DNA from 2 places in the Nocardioides sp. LML1-1-1.1 genome. Region 2 is predicted to be linked to the other one. Evidence: riboswitches for the same ligand, from Rfam matches in the RefSeq annotation. Region 2 holds a riboswitch; the other holds the start of a gene.
What was found. Region 2 has a riboswitch for glycine ahead of gcvT (glycine cleavage system aminomethyltransferase GcvT). Riboswitches for the same ligand answer to the same signal wherever they lie in the genome.
Positions count from the first base shown of each region.

Region 1: it holds a riboswitch for glycine, as region 2 does, so the genes downstream of both, gcvP (aminomethyl-transferring glycine dehydrogenase) here and gcvT (glycine cleavage system aminomethyltransferase GcvT) in region 2, are expected to answer to the same signal.

Region 1 covers NZ_JBEGHK010000003.1:532,487-539,852, forward strand. The annotation lists gene MRBLML1_RS13725 (acyl-CoA thioesterase domain-containing protein) at 1-703, opposite strand, end outside; gene MRBLML1_RS13730 (hypothetical protein) at 767-1,195, shown strand; gene MRBLML1_RS13735 (hypothetical protein) at 1,201-1,584, shown strand; gene MRBLML1_RS13740 (serine hydrolase domain-containing protein) at 1,544-2,851, opposite strand; gene gcvP (aminomethyl-transferring glycine dehydrogenase) at 2,848-5,670, opposite strand; glycine riboswitch at 5,746-5,849, opposite strand; gene MRBLML1_RS13750 (MerR family transcriptional regulator) at 5,893-6,519, opposite strand; gene MRBLML1_RS13755 (bifunctional nuclease family protein) at 6,630-7,100, opposite strand; gene MRBLML1_RS13760 (MerR family transcriptional regulator) at 7,142-7,366, opposite strand, start outside.
Region 2 covers NZ_JBEGHK010000003.1:134,982-142,347, reverse strand. The annotation lists gene MRBLML1_RS11715 (acyl-CoA carboxylase subunit beta) at 1-711, shown strand, start outside; gene MRBLML1_RS11710 (T3SS (YopN, CesT) and YbjN peptide-binding chaperone 1) at 708-1,190, opposite strand; gene MRBLML1_RS11705 (SDR family NAD(P)-dependent oxidoreductase) at 1,212-2,744, opposite strand; glycine riboswitch at 2,844-2,937, shown strand; glycine riboswitch at 2,938-3,036, shown strand; gene gcvT (glycine cleavage system aminomethyltransferase GcvT) at 3,090-4,214, shown strand; gene gcvH (glycine cleavage system protein GcvH) at 4,227-4,598, shown strand; gene glyA (serine hydroxymethyltransferase) at 4,602-5,885, shown strand; gene MRBLML1_RS11685 (L-serine ammonia-lyase) at 5,876-7,249, shown strand; gene MRBLML1_RS11680 ((2Fe-2S)-binding protein) at 7,257-7,366, opposite strand, start outside.

The DNA of each region.
Region 1 (7,366 bases), 400 kb from region 2:
GGTGGTCCGTGGCGCGCAGGCCGAGCAGCACGCTGTCCGGGCGGCGGCTCAGCGCGAGGTCGATGTCGGTGTTGATGTACTCCACGCCGGCCGAGCCCCAGTTGGTCACCATGCTCGTGGCGTCCCCGATCGAGGCCACCGCCTGGAAGGGCGTGCACTCCTCGCCGAGGACGATCGGCACGGCGGTCTGCCAGGTGGCGTGACGTCCGGCGTTCTGGTGGTCGCCGAAGCTGTCCGACCACGGTGCCGCACTGGCGAAGAACGGGACGTGCTGCTCGCCCTCCGGCGGAGCCAGGTCCAGCGGGGGCTGCGGGTCGTCGGCCGCCGAGGTCCACACCTCGCCGGCGGCGTTCGCCGAGGGCAGCAGGAAGGTCGCGCCGGCCCGGGCGACCACCTCCCCCTCCTGCCGTACGACGGCGTCGAGCAGCATCAGCCGCGGCCCCTCCCGCACCACGGTGGCCTCGGCGGTCGTCGGGATCATCCGAGCCGGGCGGAACAGGTCGACGTGGTAGCGCGCGGGCACCAGCTCGGTCCGTCCGGCCACGTCGACCGCCTGCTCCAACGCCCGGGCGAGCAGCCCGCTGATCGCGACACCGTGCATCTGGTCCTCGCGCCACCGGCTCCGGGCGAGCGGCAACGGCTCGAGCGCGGTGGAGCCGGGCAGGGTGCGGAACCAGGCAAACTGGAACGTGTTCTCGTTCACGGGCTCATCATGCCCCGCCGTGTCAACGGTGTGGACACCGGCCTCGTGGGGAAGGGTGGGCCCATGACCAACAAGATCGGCCTGATCGTGGCCGGCGCCGTGGCCGCCGTCCTCCTCCTCGCAGGCGGGGTGACCGCCCTCGTCGTGTCCGGGGGCGACCCGACCAGCGTCCAGGACGTCGCGGACGCGGCGGTGGATGCCGCCGAGGACCTCGACGTCGACGACGGGATCGCGCTGCTCTGCGAGGCGCCGTCGAAGCAGGATCGCGCGGACCTGGAAGCGCTGATCGCGGCGGCCCAGGACGAGGCGGACACGAAGGACCCCGACGTCGACTACGAGATCTCCAACGTCAAGGGCGAGGAGAAGGGCTCCTTCGACGTCAAGATCACCAGCGACGAGAAGGCCTTCGAGGACGACGAGATCGCGGTGACCGTGCTGGTCGACTCCCAGGACGGCCGCTCCTGCATCTCCGGGTACGACGACCGCAGCTGACCTGCGTGACCGGCCCTCGCGTGCTGCGCGCCGCCGTCCTCCTCGTCGCACTCGCGACCTCGGCGGCGGCGACCTTCGGCAGCGGGATCGACCCGTGGGACCTCGCGCCGTGGCTGGCCCGGCACGGCGGGCTCGGCCTGGCGCTGGCCCTCGGCTGGCTCGTGCTCGCGCCGGTGCCGCTGGCGGTGGCGGCGCTCGCGCGACGTCGTACGCCGTGGCCGTGGGTCGCCGTCGTGACGATCCACCTCGCCGTCCCGGTCGTGCTCCTGGCGCGCTTCCCGCACCTGCTGCCCGGCTGGGCGTGGGCGGTCGTGGGACTGAGCGTGCTGCTCGGCCTGGCGTCGGTGGCTACGGCGTTCCCGGCGCCGGGTGCCCGCCCGGGATCGTGACCCGGGGGTCGTAGGGCACCCGGGTGTAGACGAAGGTCGCGCACTCGAGGTCCAGCACCGTGCCGGTGTCGTCACGGTGCACGAGGAGCGGCTCGCCGCGGTGGTACTCCTGCCCACCGACGAAGCGCCCCGGCTCCCCGCTCGCCGGCACGAACCGCTCGTGCACCTTCCCGGTGCGCAGGTCGCGGGCGAGGACCGCACCGCCGACCCACTCGAAGCCGAAGGCGGTGTTGCCCCAGAACCACAGCCCGAGCAGCTCGGCGACCTCCACCGGCACCGGGAACGCCGAGGGCGACCACCGCTCCGCGACGGGGGCCGCGTCGACGCCGGTCAGGATCCCGGGCACCCGGTCGGGGCGCAGCCCGGTGGTGGCGTTCGTGAGAGCGACCACCGCGTCGCGCGAGGCGCGGTCGACGAAGAGCGAGGCCATGAAACCGGGCATCGAGCCGGTGTGCCCGGCGTAGGTCCGCTCCCCCACCCGCACCACCTGCAGGCCGAGGCCGTAGGACCGCTCCGCGTCGAGCGGCGCGGCCATCTCGGCGAGGGTCTCCGCGGACAGCACGTCCGGGTGGCCGGTGGCGAGGAAGTCCGCCCAGCGCAGCAGGTCCGCCACCGTGCTCCACAGCTGGCCGGCCGGCGCCATCGCCCCGGTGTCGGTGTGCGGTTCGGCGGTGAGGGTGTGCGCGAAGTGGTCGACGCTCCGGCCCGGAGCGTGGTCCACCGGCGGGTGGTACGACGTCGCGCCCATCCCCAGCGGGACGAGCAGCCGCTCCTGGACGACCGCCCACCAGGTCTGCCCGCGCAGCCGGGCGACGAGCTCGCCGAGCAGGCCGTAGCCCAGGTTGGAGTAGTGGAAGTGCTCCCCCGCGGCGGCCACCCGGCCGGAGCCGTCGTTGGCGGCGGTGAGCGCGTCGAAGGTCCCGCCGTCGGTCCGCTCCCACCAGGCGCCGGCGGGCTCGCTCTGCATGCCGGACAGGTGCGCGAGCAGGTGGCGGATGCTGGACGTGGCATAGCCCGTCTCCGGGACGAACCGGCCGACCGGGTCGTCCAGCGCCAGCACGCCCTCGTCGCGCAGCTGGAGCACCAGCACCGCGGTGAGGGTCTTGCTGATCGAGCCGATCCGGTAGGCCGTGCCGACGGTGATGTCCGGGAGCACCGACACGCTGCCCGACCAGGCCGGGACACCGCCCAGCGCCACAGCCGCCGCGACCGACGGCAGCCGGCCGGCGCCCTGGAGCGCGGCCAGCCGCTCGTCGTAGGAGGTCATTCGGTGTAGGCGTCCATCGGCGGGCAGGCGCAGACCAGGTTGCGGTCGCCGTAGGCCTGGTCGATGCGGGCCACCGGCGGCCAGTACTTGTCGACGGAGTGACCGGCCGGGAAGACCGCGACCTCGCGGGAGTAGGCCCGGTCCCACTCGCCGACGAGCGCGCGGGTGGTGTGCGGGGCGTGGTGCAGCGGCGAGGCGTCGACGGCCCACTCCCCCGCGGCGACCCGGTCGATCTCGCCCTTGATCGCGATCATCGCGTCGCAGAACCGGTCCAGCTCGGCGAGGTCCTCGGACTCGGTCGGCTCGACCATCAGGGTGCCGGCGACCGGGAAGGACATCGTCGGTGCGTGGAAGCCGTAGTCGATGAGCCGCTTGGCGACGTCGTCGACCGAGACGCCCGTGGCCGCGGTGATCGGGCGCAGGTCGAGGATGCACTCGTGGGCGACTAGGCCCGACTCGCCGCGGTAGAGCACCGGGAAGTGCTCACCGAGCCGGGTGGCGACGTAGTTGGCCGACAGCACCGCGACGGCAGTGGCGCGGGTCAGGCCCTCGGCGCCCATCATCCGGATGTAGGCCCACGAGATGGGCAGGATGCCGGCCGAGCCGAAGGGCGCGGCGCTGATCGCGCCCGTGCCCTCACGCCGGTCGGCGTCGGGGTGCAGCGGGTGCGTCGGCAGGTACGGCGCGAGGTGCGCGCGCACCGCGACCGGGCCCACCCCGGGGCCGCCACCGCCGTGCGGGATGCAGAACGTCTTGTGCAGGTTGAGGTGCGAGACGTCGCCGCCGAACCGGCCGGGCTGGGCGTAGCCGAGCAGCGCGTTGAAGTTGGCGCCGTCGACGTAGACCTGGCCGCCGTGCTCGTGCACGACGTCACACAGCTCGGTGATGGTCTCCTCGTAGACCCCGTGGGTGGAGGGGTAGGTGACCATGATCGCGGCGAGGGTCTCGCTGTGCTGCTGGCACTTGGCGCGCAGGTCGTCGAGGTCGACCGTGCCGTCGTCGTGGGCCTTGACGACCACGACCTTCATCCCGGCCATCACCGCGGAGGCGGGGTTGGTGCCGTGCGCGGAGGACGGGATCAGGCAGACGTCACGCTGCTCCTGGCCGTTGGCGCGGTGGTAGTTGCGGATCGCGAGCATGCCGGCGAACTCGCCCTGCGCACCGGCGTTCGGCTGGATGGAGACCCGGTCGTAGCCGGTCACCTCGGCGAGCCAGGACTCCAGCTGCTCGATGAGCCGGCGGTAGCCGTCGGCGTCCTGGGCCGCGACGAACGGGTGCAGGTTGGCGAAGCCGGCGAGCGAGATGGGCTCCATCTCGGTGGTCGCGTTGAGCTTCATCGTGCAGGAGCCGAGCGGGATCATGCCCCGGTCGAGCGCGTAGTCGCGGTTGGACAGCCGCGCCAGGTAGCGCAGCATCGAGGTCTCGTTGTGGTGGGTGTTGAAGACCGGGTGGGTGAGGTAGTCGGTGCTGCGCTCCAGGTCCTCGGGCAGGCCCGCCACCCCCTCGGCCGACACCTCGCCGGCGCCGAAGGCGGCCACCAGGGAGGCCAGGGTGGACTCCCCCGCGGTCTCGCCGAACGCGACGCCGACGGTGTCGGCGTCGACGAGGCGCAGGTGCAGGCCGGACTCCCGTGCCGCCGCGACGACCTCGTCCGCGCGCGCGGGCACCCGCACGGTCAGGGTGTCGAAGAAGCTCTCGTTGACGACCTCGATGCCGGCGGCCTCCAGGGTCGCGGCCGCCCGGCGGGCGAGGCCGTGGATGCCGGCCGCGATCTCCCGGAGGCCCCGCGGACCGTGGTAGACGGCGTACATCCCGGCGGTGACGGCGAGCAGCACCTGCGCGGTGCAGATGTTGGAGGTCGCCTTGTCGCGGCGGATGTGCTGCTCGCGGGTCTGCAGGGCGAGCCGGTACGCCGGGCGGCCCTCGGCGTCGACGGAGACGCCGACGAGCCGACCGGGCAGCTGGCGCTCCAGGCCCTCACGCACGGCCATGAAGCCGGCGTGCGGGCCGCCGTAGAACAGCGGGACGCCGAAGCGCTGGGCCGAGCCGACCACGACGTCGGCGCCGAGCGTGCCCGGCGCCTCCAGCAGGGTCAGCGCGAGCAGGTCGGCGGCGACGACGGCGAGGCCACCGCGCTCGTGGACGGCGTCGATGACCGGCTTGAGGTCGGCGACCCGGCCGGACGCGCCGGGGTACTGGACCAGCACGCCGGAGACCTCGCCCTCGGGCAGGCCGTCGGTCAGGTCGGCGACCAGGATCTCGATGCCGATGCCCTCGGCGCGGGTGCGGACCACGTCGATGGTCTGCGGGAGCGCGTCGGCGTCGACGACGAACGGGCCGGAGGCCTTGCGGTTGGCGCGGAACGCCAGCGCGACGGCCTCGGCGGCGGCCGTGCCCTCGTCGAGCAGGGAGGAGCCGGCGGTGTGCAGGCCGGCGAGCTCGGCGACCATGGTCTGGAAGTTGATGAGCGCCTCGAGCCGGCCCTGCGAGATCTCCGGCTGGTACGGCGTGTAGGCGGTGTACCAGCTCGGGTCCTCGAGCAGGTTGCGGCGGATCACGGCCGGGGTCACCGTGGCGTGGTAGCCCAGCCCGATCATCGACTCCCCGGGGACGTTGGCCGCGGCTAGGGCGCGCAGCTCGGCGGCGGCCTCCTCCTCGCCGACCGCGGCCGGCAGGGCGAGCGGGTCGGTCGAGCGGATGGACTTGGGCACGGCCGCGTCCATCAGGGCGTCGAGGGAGGGATAGCCGAGCCGGTCGAGCATCGTGTCGACCTGGGCGACGTCCGGACCGATGTGACGGTTGGCGAAGGGGGCACTCATCAGGCAGGTTCCTCGGGATCGAAAGGGTTCGAGCCCTCCCCCTCTGTCAGCGCAGCGTCGCGCCTCCAGAGTTGCCTGGTCCGCACGGTCCGGGCGCCTGAGAGGTTCCGGGGAGGAATTGCCCCTTCGGCGCAGGCTCACGTCCGCCGGACGCGTCCTGACTCTCCCGTGCGGGATGAACAGCGTGACCATCGTAGCCGCAGAGCGGCCCGATGGGGGCGTTCAGCCCGCGTTGCGAGCAGCGCGTCGCGCGGCGAGCTCGTCGCCGGCGACGCTCTCGGTGTCCTCGGCGTCGCTCGCGCTCTCGCTGGGCAGCTGCGCCAGCGTGCCCTCGATCTCGCGCCACACGCCGCCGATGGCGATGCCGAAGACGCCCTGACCGCCCTGGAGCAGGTCGATGACCTCGTCGTTGCTGGTGCACTCGTAGACCGAGGCGCCGTCGCTCATCAAGGTGACCTGGGTGAGGTCGTCGGTGCCGCGCTCGCGCAGGTGACCGACCGCGGTGCGGATCTGCTGCAGCGAGATGCCGGCGTCGAGGAGCCGCTTGATGATCTTGAGGATCAAGATGTCGCGGAAGCTGTAGAGCCGCTGCGAGCCGGAGCCCTTGGCGCCGCGCACGCTCGGCTCGATCAGGCCGGTGCGGGCCCAGTAGTCGAGCTGGCGGTAGGTGATGCCGGCGGCGTTGCACGCCGTCGGTCCGCGGTAGCCCAGGTCGCTGGGCAGAGGCGAGACGTCGTCGGTGAAGAGCAGGCCCTGCTCCTCGGCCGCAGCGGTCGCCGCCGACGAGTCCTGACCGACCTTCTCGGGCTGCTGCTCGTTCACGGGGTCCTCCAGGCTGGGGCGCGGCATTGCACTGCTGTCATTCGACTCTTCAAGGTACGGCGCCGGACTCCGACCGGTCAAAGACGTCACCGGGCGTGTCGGGAAAAACCCTCAGCCTCAACTTGAGGCTGAGGGAATCAGCGGTCGGACTCGAAGTCCTCGGGCGAGACGTGGTCGAGGAACTCGCGGAACGCCTCCACCTCGTCCTCCTCCTCGGCCGGGGCGGCGATGCCCGCCTCGGCGAGCACCTCCTCGGAGCAGTAGATCGTCGTACCGGTGCGCAGGGCGAGGGCGATCGAGTCCGAGGGCCGCGCGCTGATCTCCGCACCGGAGTCGAGGACCAGGGTGGCGAAGAAGACGCCGTCCTTGACGTCGGTGATCCGGACCTCCGACAGCTCGCTGCCGGTGGCCGCGAGCAGCTCCTTCATCAGGTCGTGCGTCAACGGCCGGGGCGGGACGACGCCCTGCTGGGCGAACGCGATGGCGGTGGCCTCGACGGCGCCGATCCAGATCGGCACGTAGCGCTCACCGGTCGTCTCGCGCAGCAGCACGATGGGCTGGTTGGACGGCATCTCCACCCGGACTCCCAGGACATCCACCTCGCGCATGGCTCAACCCTACTCGCGTCGTGGTGGGCCCGCGGGGCCGGTCAGATCCTCCGCAGGCCGGCCTTCACCAGCGTGGCGTGCAGCCGCACGGACAGCGCGGCGATCTCGCTCACGGCCTCCTCGGCGCGCGCGGCGGCACCGGCGTCGCGGCCCCGGCGCGGGGCGACGACCTGCTGGATGAGGCCGACCTCGCGGTCGGCCGCGGTCCGGAAGGCGCGCAGGTGGCGCGGCTCGATGCCGAAGTCGGCGAGCTCGCTCGCGGTCTG
Region 2 (7,366 bases):
GAGGCGCTGCGGGGCCTGCTGCCGGAGAACGAGCGCGAGGCGTTCGACGTCCGGCCGGTGGTCGAGGCGCTCGCGGACACCGACTCGGTGCAGTGGCTGCGGGAGGGCTGGGCGCCCGAGCTGGTCACCGCGCTGGCCCGGATCGACGGGGTCGCGGTCGGCGTCGTGGCCAACCAGTCGACGGACCTCGCGGGGGCGCTGACGGCCGACGCCTCCACCAAGGCCGCGGACTTCCTCGGCCTGTGCGAGCGCTGGGGCCTGCCGGTCGTCTCGCTCGTGGACACCCCCGGCTTCATGGTCGGCCCGGAGGCCGAGCGGACCGGGCTGGTGCGCGAGGCCTCGCGGATGGTGACCGCGGGGGCACGGCTCACCGTGCCCCTGGTGGGCGTGGTGCTGCGCCGGGGCTACGGCCTCGGCGCGCAGGCGATGCTCGGCGGCAGCACGCGCCGCCCCCTGCTGACGCTGGCGTGGCCGGACGCGCACCTGGGGCCGATGGGCCTGGAGGGCGCGGTGCGACTGGCGATGGCGCACGAGCTGGCCGCGATGCCGGAGGCCGAGCGGGAGGCGGCAGTCGTCGAGCACACCGCCGCACTGCGCGAGCACGCCAAGGCGCTCAACGCCGCCCGGGTCTTCGAGATCGACGACGTGGTCGACCCGGCCGAGACCCGGACGCTGGTCGCGGCGACGATCCGTCGCGCGCTCCAGGGCTAGAGGTAGAGCCCGTCGCCGGCCGCCGGCTCGGCGGTCGGGTCGGCGGCCTGCTCCGGTGCCGGCTCGTCCTCGAAGGTGAGCGAGCCGCCGAACTTCTCCTTCAGCTGAGGCCCGAAGAAGCTGCTCGCCTCCGCGACGTCGGTCAGCGAGGACTCCAGGGTGCCCTTGTTGAGCGCGAGCCCGGCGACGGCGTCCTCGAACACCACGGAGCTCTCCGCCCAGTAGACCCGTGCGTGGAGCAGCCGCTGGTTGATCTCGTTGAGCATGCCGAGCAGCTCCGGGGTCTGCTCGACGTCGTGCAGCGCGACCGACCAGACCCGCACGGCCGGGCGCTCGTCGGTGCCGACCACGCGCACCGTGTAGCCGCTCCTGCCGAAGCGGAACGGGTAGCCGCCCTGGTCGTCCTTGCTCAGGTCCTCGTTGCCGGTGAACTGCTCGAGCAGGCGCTCGACGTACGCATCGACCATGTCGCGGCTCATGGCGAGCACCCTACGCGCGGGTCACCACGGCGAGGGCTGGTAGTCCTTGAGGAAGCAGCCGTAGACGTCCTCGCCGGCCTCGCCGCGCACGATCGGGTCGCAGACCCGGGCCGCGCCGTCGACCAGGTCCAGCGGCGCGTGCCAGCCCTCGGCGGCGATCCGCAGCTTCTCGTGGTGCGGGCGCTCGTCGGTGATCCAGCCGGTGTCGACGGCCGTCATCAGGATCTTGTCGGTCTCGAACATCTCCCCCGACGAGGTGCGGGTCATCATGTTGAGCGCGGCCTTGGCCATGTTGGTGTGCGGGTGTCCGGCGCCCTTGTAGCGGCGGGAGAACTGGCCCTCCATCGCCGAGACGTTGACGACGTACGCACGGCGGGCGCCGTTCTGCACGGCGGCACGCAGCGCCGGGCGCAGGCGTGAGTTGATGAGGAAGGGCGCGATCGAGTTGCAGAACTGCACCTCCAGCAGCTCCAGCGGGTCCACCTCGTCGAGCACCTGGGTCCAGGAGTTGTTGTCCTGGATGTCCGGGATCAGGCCGCCGGCGTCGACGGCCGTGCCGGCGAGGTGGGCCTCCAGCGAGGCACCGCCGGCCTTGAGCGCGAGCGCGGTCATGGTGGCCGCGTTGTGGGCCGCGATCGCCGACTCCGCCGACTCGCCGTCGTGGTGGGCCACGGCGTGCGCCTCCAGCGCGCCCGCGATGGCCGCCGGGTGCGCCTCGGAGATCCGGTCGAAGGTGACCATCTCGGGCAGCTCGACGTGCTCCGGCAGCGGGGCGAGCTCGCCCTCGGTGAGGTGGGAGTAGGCCCCCGGGAGGCGGCGCACGGTCTGGCAGGCGTTGTTGATGATGATGTCGAGCGGGCCGTCGGCGGCGACGTCGTCGGTCAGCGCGATCACCTGGGTGGGGTCGCGCAGGTCGATGCCGACCACCTTGAGCCGGTGCAGCCAGTCGGCGGAGTCCTCCATCGCGGCGAACCGGCGCACCGCGTCCTTCGGGAAGCGGGTGGTGATCGTGGTGTGCGCGCCGTCGCGGAGCAGGCGCAGCGCGATGTACATCCCGATCTTGGCGCGGCCGCCGGTCAGCAGCGCGCGCTTGCCGGTCAGGTCGGTGCGCTGGTCCCGCTTGGCGTGGCTCATCGCGGCGCAGCGCGGGCACAGCCAGTGGTAGAACGCGTCGACGAGGGTGAAGTCCTCCTTGCAGATGTAGCACCCGCGCGCGGTGATCAGCTCGCCGGCGAAGGCGCCCTGCGCCGTCGAGACCAGCGGGATGCCTGCGGTCTCGTCGTCGATCCGCATCCGCGAGCCGGTCGCCGTCTTCTCGATGATCTCCTGGTCGTGGCGCTGCCGCTCCTGGCGGATCTCGGCACGTCGCGTCTTCTTGATCAGCTTGTACATGTACGACGCCGCGCGCTTCATCGTGCGCACGTCGTCGTGGTCGGGGTGGAGCTCCGGGATCTGGCGCAGCACCTTGATCGCGATCGCCAGCTCGTCGGGATCGATGCGGGTGAGCGGCTCCGTGGTCGGCTCGGGAGTCGGCTCGGGCTCGGGGTGGGGCACCGGTGGATCGTACGCGGCCGACACGCTCGGCCGGCGACCGGCGTTGACCGACCGGTCGGCGCTGCCTAGGCTCGGCGCCACAACTGCAGATCGCGCTGTCGACACCCAGCGGGAGAGACCCGGCCACCGAGCCGGGCGCCGAAGGAGCAAATCTCCCCACGAATCTCTCAGGCACCCTGACCGCTGGGACGAGGCGAACTCTGGAAAGACGGGACGCCCGACGTCCCGCACCCACGGTGCAAGCCGCCCCTCGGCGGCGAAGCTCTCAGGTACCGATGACAGAGCGGGGAGGCCATCCGACCTCGACCCCGGCTGCTGCCGTGGTCACCTCTAGGAGCCTCCCGCATGACATCGACGACCTCGACGACCCTGTCCCGACCCACCCCGCTGGACGACGTCCACCGCGCCCTCGGCGCTTCCTTCACCGACTTCGCCGGCTGGCGGATGCCGGTGCGCTACGGCTCCGAGCTGGCCGAGCACCACGCGGTCCGCACGGCCGCCGGTCTCTTCGACCTCACCCACATGGGCGAGATCGAGGTGACCGGCCCGGGGGCCGGGGCCGCGCTCGACCACGCGCTCACCGGCCGGCCCTCCGCGATCGGCGTGGGCCGGGCGCGCTACACGATGATCTGCGCCGAGGACGGCGGCATCGTCGACGACCTCGTCGTCTATCGCCTCGCCGAGGAGCACTACCTCGTCGTCGCCAACGCCAGCAACGTCGCCGTCGTCGCGCCGGAGATCGCCACCCGCGCCCACGGGTACGACGCCGAGGTCCGCGACACGTCGGCGGACTGGGCGTTGCTGGCGGTCCAGGGGCCGCTCGCCCCCGGCATCGTGGCGGGGCTGACCGAGCTCGACGTGCCGTCGCTGAAGTACTACGCCATCACCGCCGGCGCGCTCGCCGGCGTGGACGTCCTGCTCGCCCGCACCGGCTACACCGGTGAGGACGGCTTCGAGGTCTACTGCCGCCCGGCCGACGCCGCCGCGGTGTGGCTGGCCCTGTGGACGGCCGGCGAGCCGCAGGGCATGGTCCCCGCCGGCCTCGCCTGCCGCGACACGCTCCGCCTCGAGGCCGGGATGCCGCTCTACGGGCAGGAGCTGAGCCGCGCGAGCACGCCCGACGAGGCACGGCTGGGCCGGGTCGTGGACCTCGACAAGCCCGCCGGGTTCGTCGGCGACGCCGCGCTGCGCGAGCGCCGCGAGTCCGGGCCACGACACCTGCTCGTGGGCCTGGTCGCCACCGGCCGCCGCGCCCCGCGCGCGGGCTACCCGGTGCTCGACCCGGCGAGCGGCGAGCAGGTCGGCACCGTCACCAGCGGTGCGCCCTCCCCCACGCTCGGCGGGCCCATCGCCCTCGCCGCCGTCCGTCCCGACCTGGCCGAGCCCGGCACCCGGCTGGCCGTGTCCCTGCGCGGCACCGCCGTGGACGCCGAGGTCGTCGCCCTGCCCTTCTACACCCGCACCCGCTGAGGAGCCCCCGAGATGAGCAACCCCACCGAGCTGAAGTACACCGCCGAGCACGAGTGGCTGGCCGTCGACGGCGACACCGCCCGGGTCGGCGTCACCGCCTTCGCCGCCGACGCCCTCGGCGACGTCGTGTACGTCGACCTGCCCACCCCCGGCGACACCGTCACCGCCGGCGAGGCGTGCGGCGAGCTGGAGTCCACCAAGTCCGTCAGCGACCTCTACGCGCCGGTCACCGGCGAGGTGGTCGCGGTCAACGAGGCCGTCGACGCCGACCCGAGCCTGGTCAACAGCGACCCGTTCGGCGAGGGCTGGCTGTTCGTGGTCCGCTTCACCGAGCCCGGCGACCTGCTCGACGCCGCGGCCTACGACGCCCTCGTGGCGGGCTGAGCGATGGGCAGCACGCTCGACGAGCCCCTGGCGTCGTACGACCCGGAGGTGCACGCCGCGATCGGTGCCGAGCTGGCCCGCCAGCAGGACACCCTGGAGCTGATCGCCTCGGAGAACTCCGCCCCGGTCGCGGTGATGGAGGCGCAGGGCTCGGTCCTCACCAACAAGTACGCCGAGGGCTACCCCGGCCGCCGCTACTACGGCGGCTGCGAGCACGTCGACGTGGTCGAACAGCTCGCCATCGACCGGGTGAAGGCGCTCTTCGGCGCCGAGGCCGCCAACGTGCAACCGCACTCGGGCGCGCAGGCCAACGCCGCCGCGATGTTCGCGCTGCTCCAGCCCGGCGACACGATCCTCGGTCTCGACCTGGCGCACGGCGGGCACCTCACCCACGGGATGCGCATCAACTTCTCCGGCCGGCTCTACCACGTGGTGGCCTACCACGTGGACGAGACCGACTTCCGCGTCGACATGGCCGAGGTCGAGCGGCTCGCCCTGGAGCATCGGCCCTCGCTGATCGTGGCCGGCTGGTCGGCGTACTCCCGCCACCTGGACTTCGCGGAGTTCCGCCGGATCGCCGACCTGGTCGGTGCCTACCTGATGGTCGACATGGCCCACTTCGCCGGACTGGTCGCCGCGGGCCTGCACCCGAGCCCGGTGCCGCACGCCGACGTGGTCACCACGACCACCCACAAGACCCTCGGCGGCCCGCGCGGCGGGGTGATCCTCAGTCGTGCGGACCTCGCGAAGCGGATCAACAGCGCGGTCTTCCCCGGCCAGCAGGGCGGCCCGCTGGAGCACGTCGTCGCCGCCAAGGCGGTGGCCTTCAAGATGGCGGCCTCCGAGGAGTTCGCCGAGCGTCAGCAGCGCACCCTGGAGGGCGCCCGGATCCTCGCGGCCAAGCTCGGCTCCGAGAAGATGCGCGCGGCGGGGATCAGCGTGCTGACCGGCGGCACCGACGTCCACCTCGTCCTCGTCGACCTGCGCGACTCCGAGCTCGACGGGCAGCAGGCCGAGGACCGGCTGCACTCGATCGGGCTGACGGTCAACCGCAACGCGGTGCCCTTCGACCCCCGGCCGCCGATGGTGACCTCGGGGCTGCGGATCGGCACGCCCGCGCTGGCCACCCGCGGCTTCGGCGCGGAGGAGTTCGCGGCCGTGGGCGACATCATCGCCACCGCGCTGAGCCGCACCCCGTCGGCCGACCTCACCGCGGCGCTGGCCGGCCGGGTCTCCGCGCTCGCCAAGCGCTTCCCGCTCTACCCGGGGCTGACCGGATGGCGCTGAGCACGTTCGACCTCTACTCGATCGGCATCGGGCCGTCGTCCTCGCACACGGTCGGCCCGATGCGGGCGGCCGCCCTCTTCGCGCACGGCCTGGCCGGCGAGCCCGAGGTCGCCCGGGTGCGGGCGGAGCTGTTCGGCTCGCTCGGCGCCACCGGCCACGGCCACGGCTCGGTCAAGGCCGTCGTCCTCGGCCTGCAGGGCGACGACCCAGCCACCACCGACACCGGCACGTACGACGAGCGGGTGGCCGCCGTCCACGAGCGGCGGAGGCTGACGCTCCCCGACGGCCGGGCCATCGGCTTCACCGCCGACGACGTCGTCATGCACCGGCGCCGATCGCTGCCGGCCCACCCCAACGGCATGGTCTTCACCGCCTACGACGCCGCCGGGACCGAGCTGCGCAGCCGCACCTACTACTCGGTCGGCGGCGGCTTCGTCGTCGACGACGACCGGATCGGCGCGGACCGGGTGGTCGAGGACGAGACCGTGCTCCCCCACCCGTTCACGACCGGCGCCGAGCTGCTGGAGGTCTGCGAGCGCACCGGCCTGCGGATCTCCGACGTGATGCTGGCCAACGAGCTGACCTGGCACACCGAGGCCGAGGTGCGCGCCGGCCTGCTCGACATCTGGCGGGTCATGGAGGACTGCGTCGAGGAGGGCTGCCGCCGCGAGGGCGTGCTCCCCGGCGGGCTCAAGGTGCCCCGCCGGGCACCCCGGCTGCGTGCGGACCTCACCGCACGCGGCGGGAGCGACCCGCTCGACGTGCTGGACTGGGTGAACCTGTTCGCGCTCGCGGTCAACGAGCAGAACGCCTCCGGTGGCCGGGTCGTCACCGCGCCGACCAACGGCGCGGCCGGCATCGTGCCGGCGGTCCTGCACTACTGGGTGCGCTTCGTCGCCCCCGGGCTGAGCGCGGCGGAGCGGGACGACGGCATCGTCCGGTTCCTGCTCACCGGCGCGGCGATCGGCATCCTCGCCAAGACCAACGCCTCGATCTCCGGCGCCGAGGTGGGCTGCCAGGGCGAGGTCGGCTCGGCCTGCGCGATGGCCGCAGGCGCCCTCTGCGAGCTGATCGGCGGCACCCCCGAGCAGGTCGAGAACGCCGCCGAGGTCGGCATCGAGCACAACCTGGGCCTGACCTGCGACCCGATCGGCGGGCTGGTGCAGATCCCCTGCATCGAGCGCAACGCGATCGCGTCGGTGAAGGCGATCAACGCCGCCCGGCTCGCCTGCCACGGCAACGGCTCGCACAAGGTCAGCCTCGACAAGGCGCTGAGGACGATGCGCGACACCGGTCGCGACATGCACACCAAGTACAAGGAGACCTCGCGCGGCGGCCTCGCCGTCAACGTGATCGAGTGCTGACCCCGGCTCAGCCCATCGCCGCCTCGCCGGTGCGCACCGCCTCGCGGATCCGCGAGTAGGTCCCGCACCGGCAGACGTTGCGGATCGAGTCGAGGTCGTCCTCGCTGATCGCCCGGC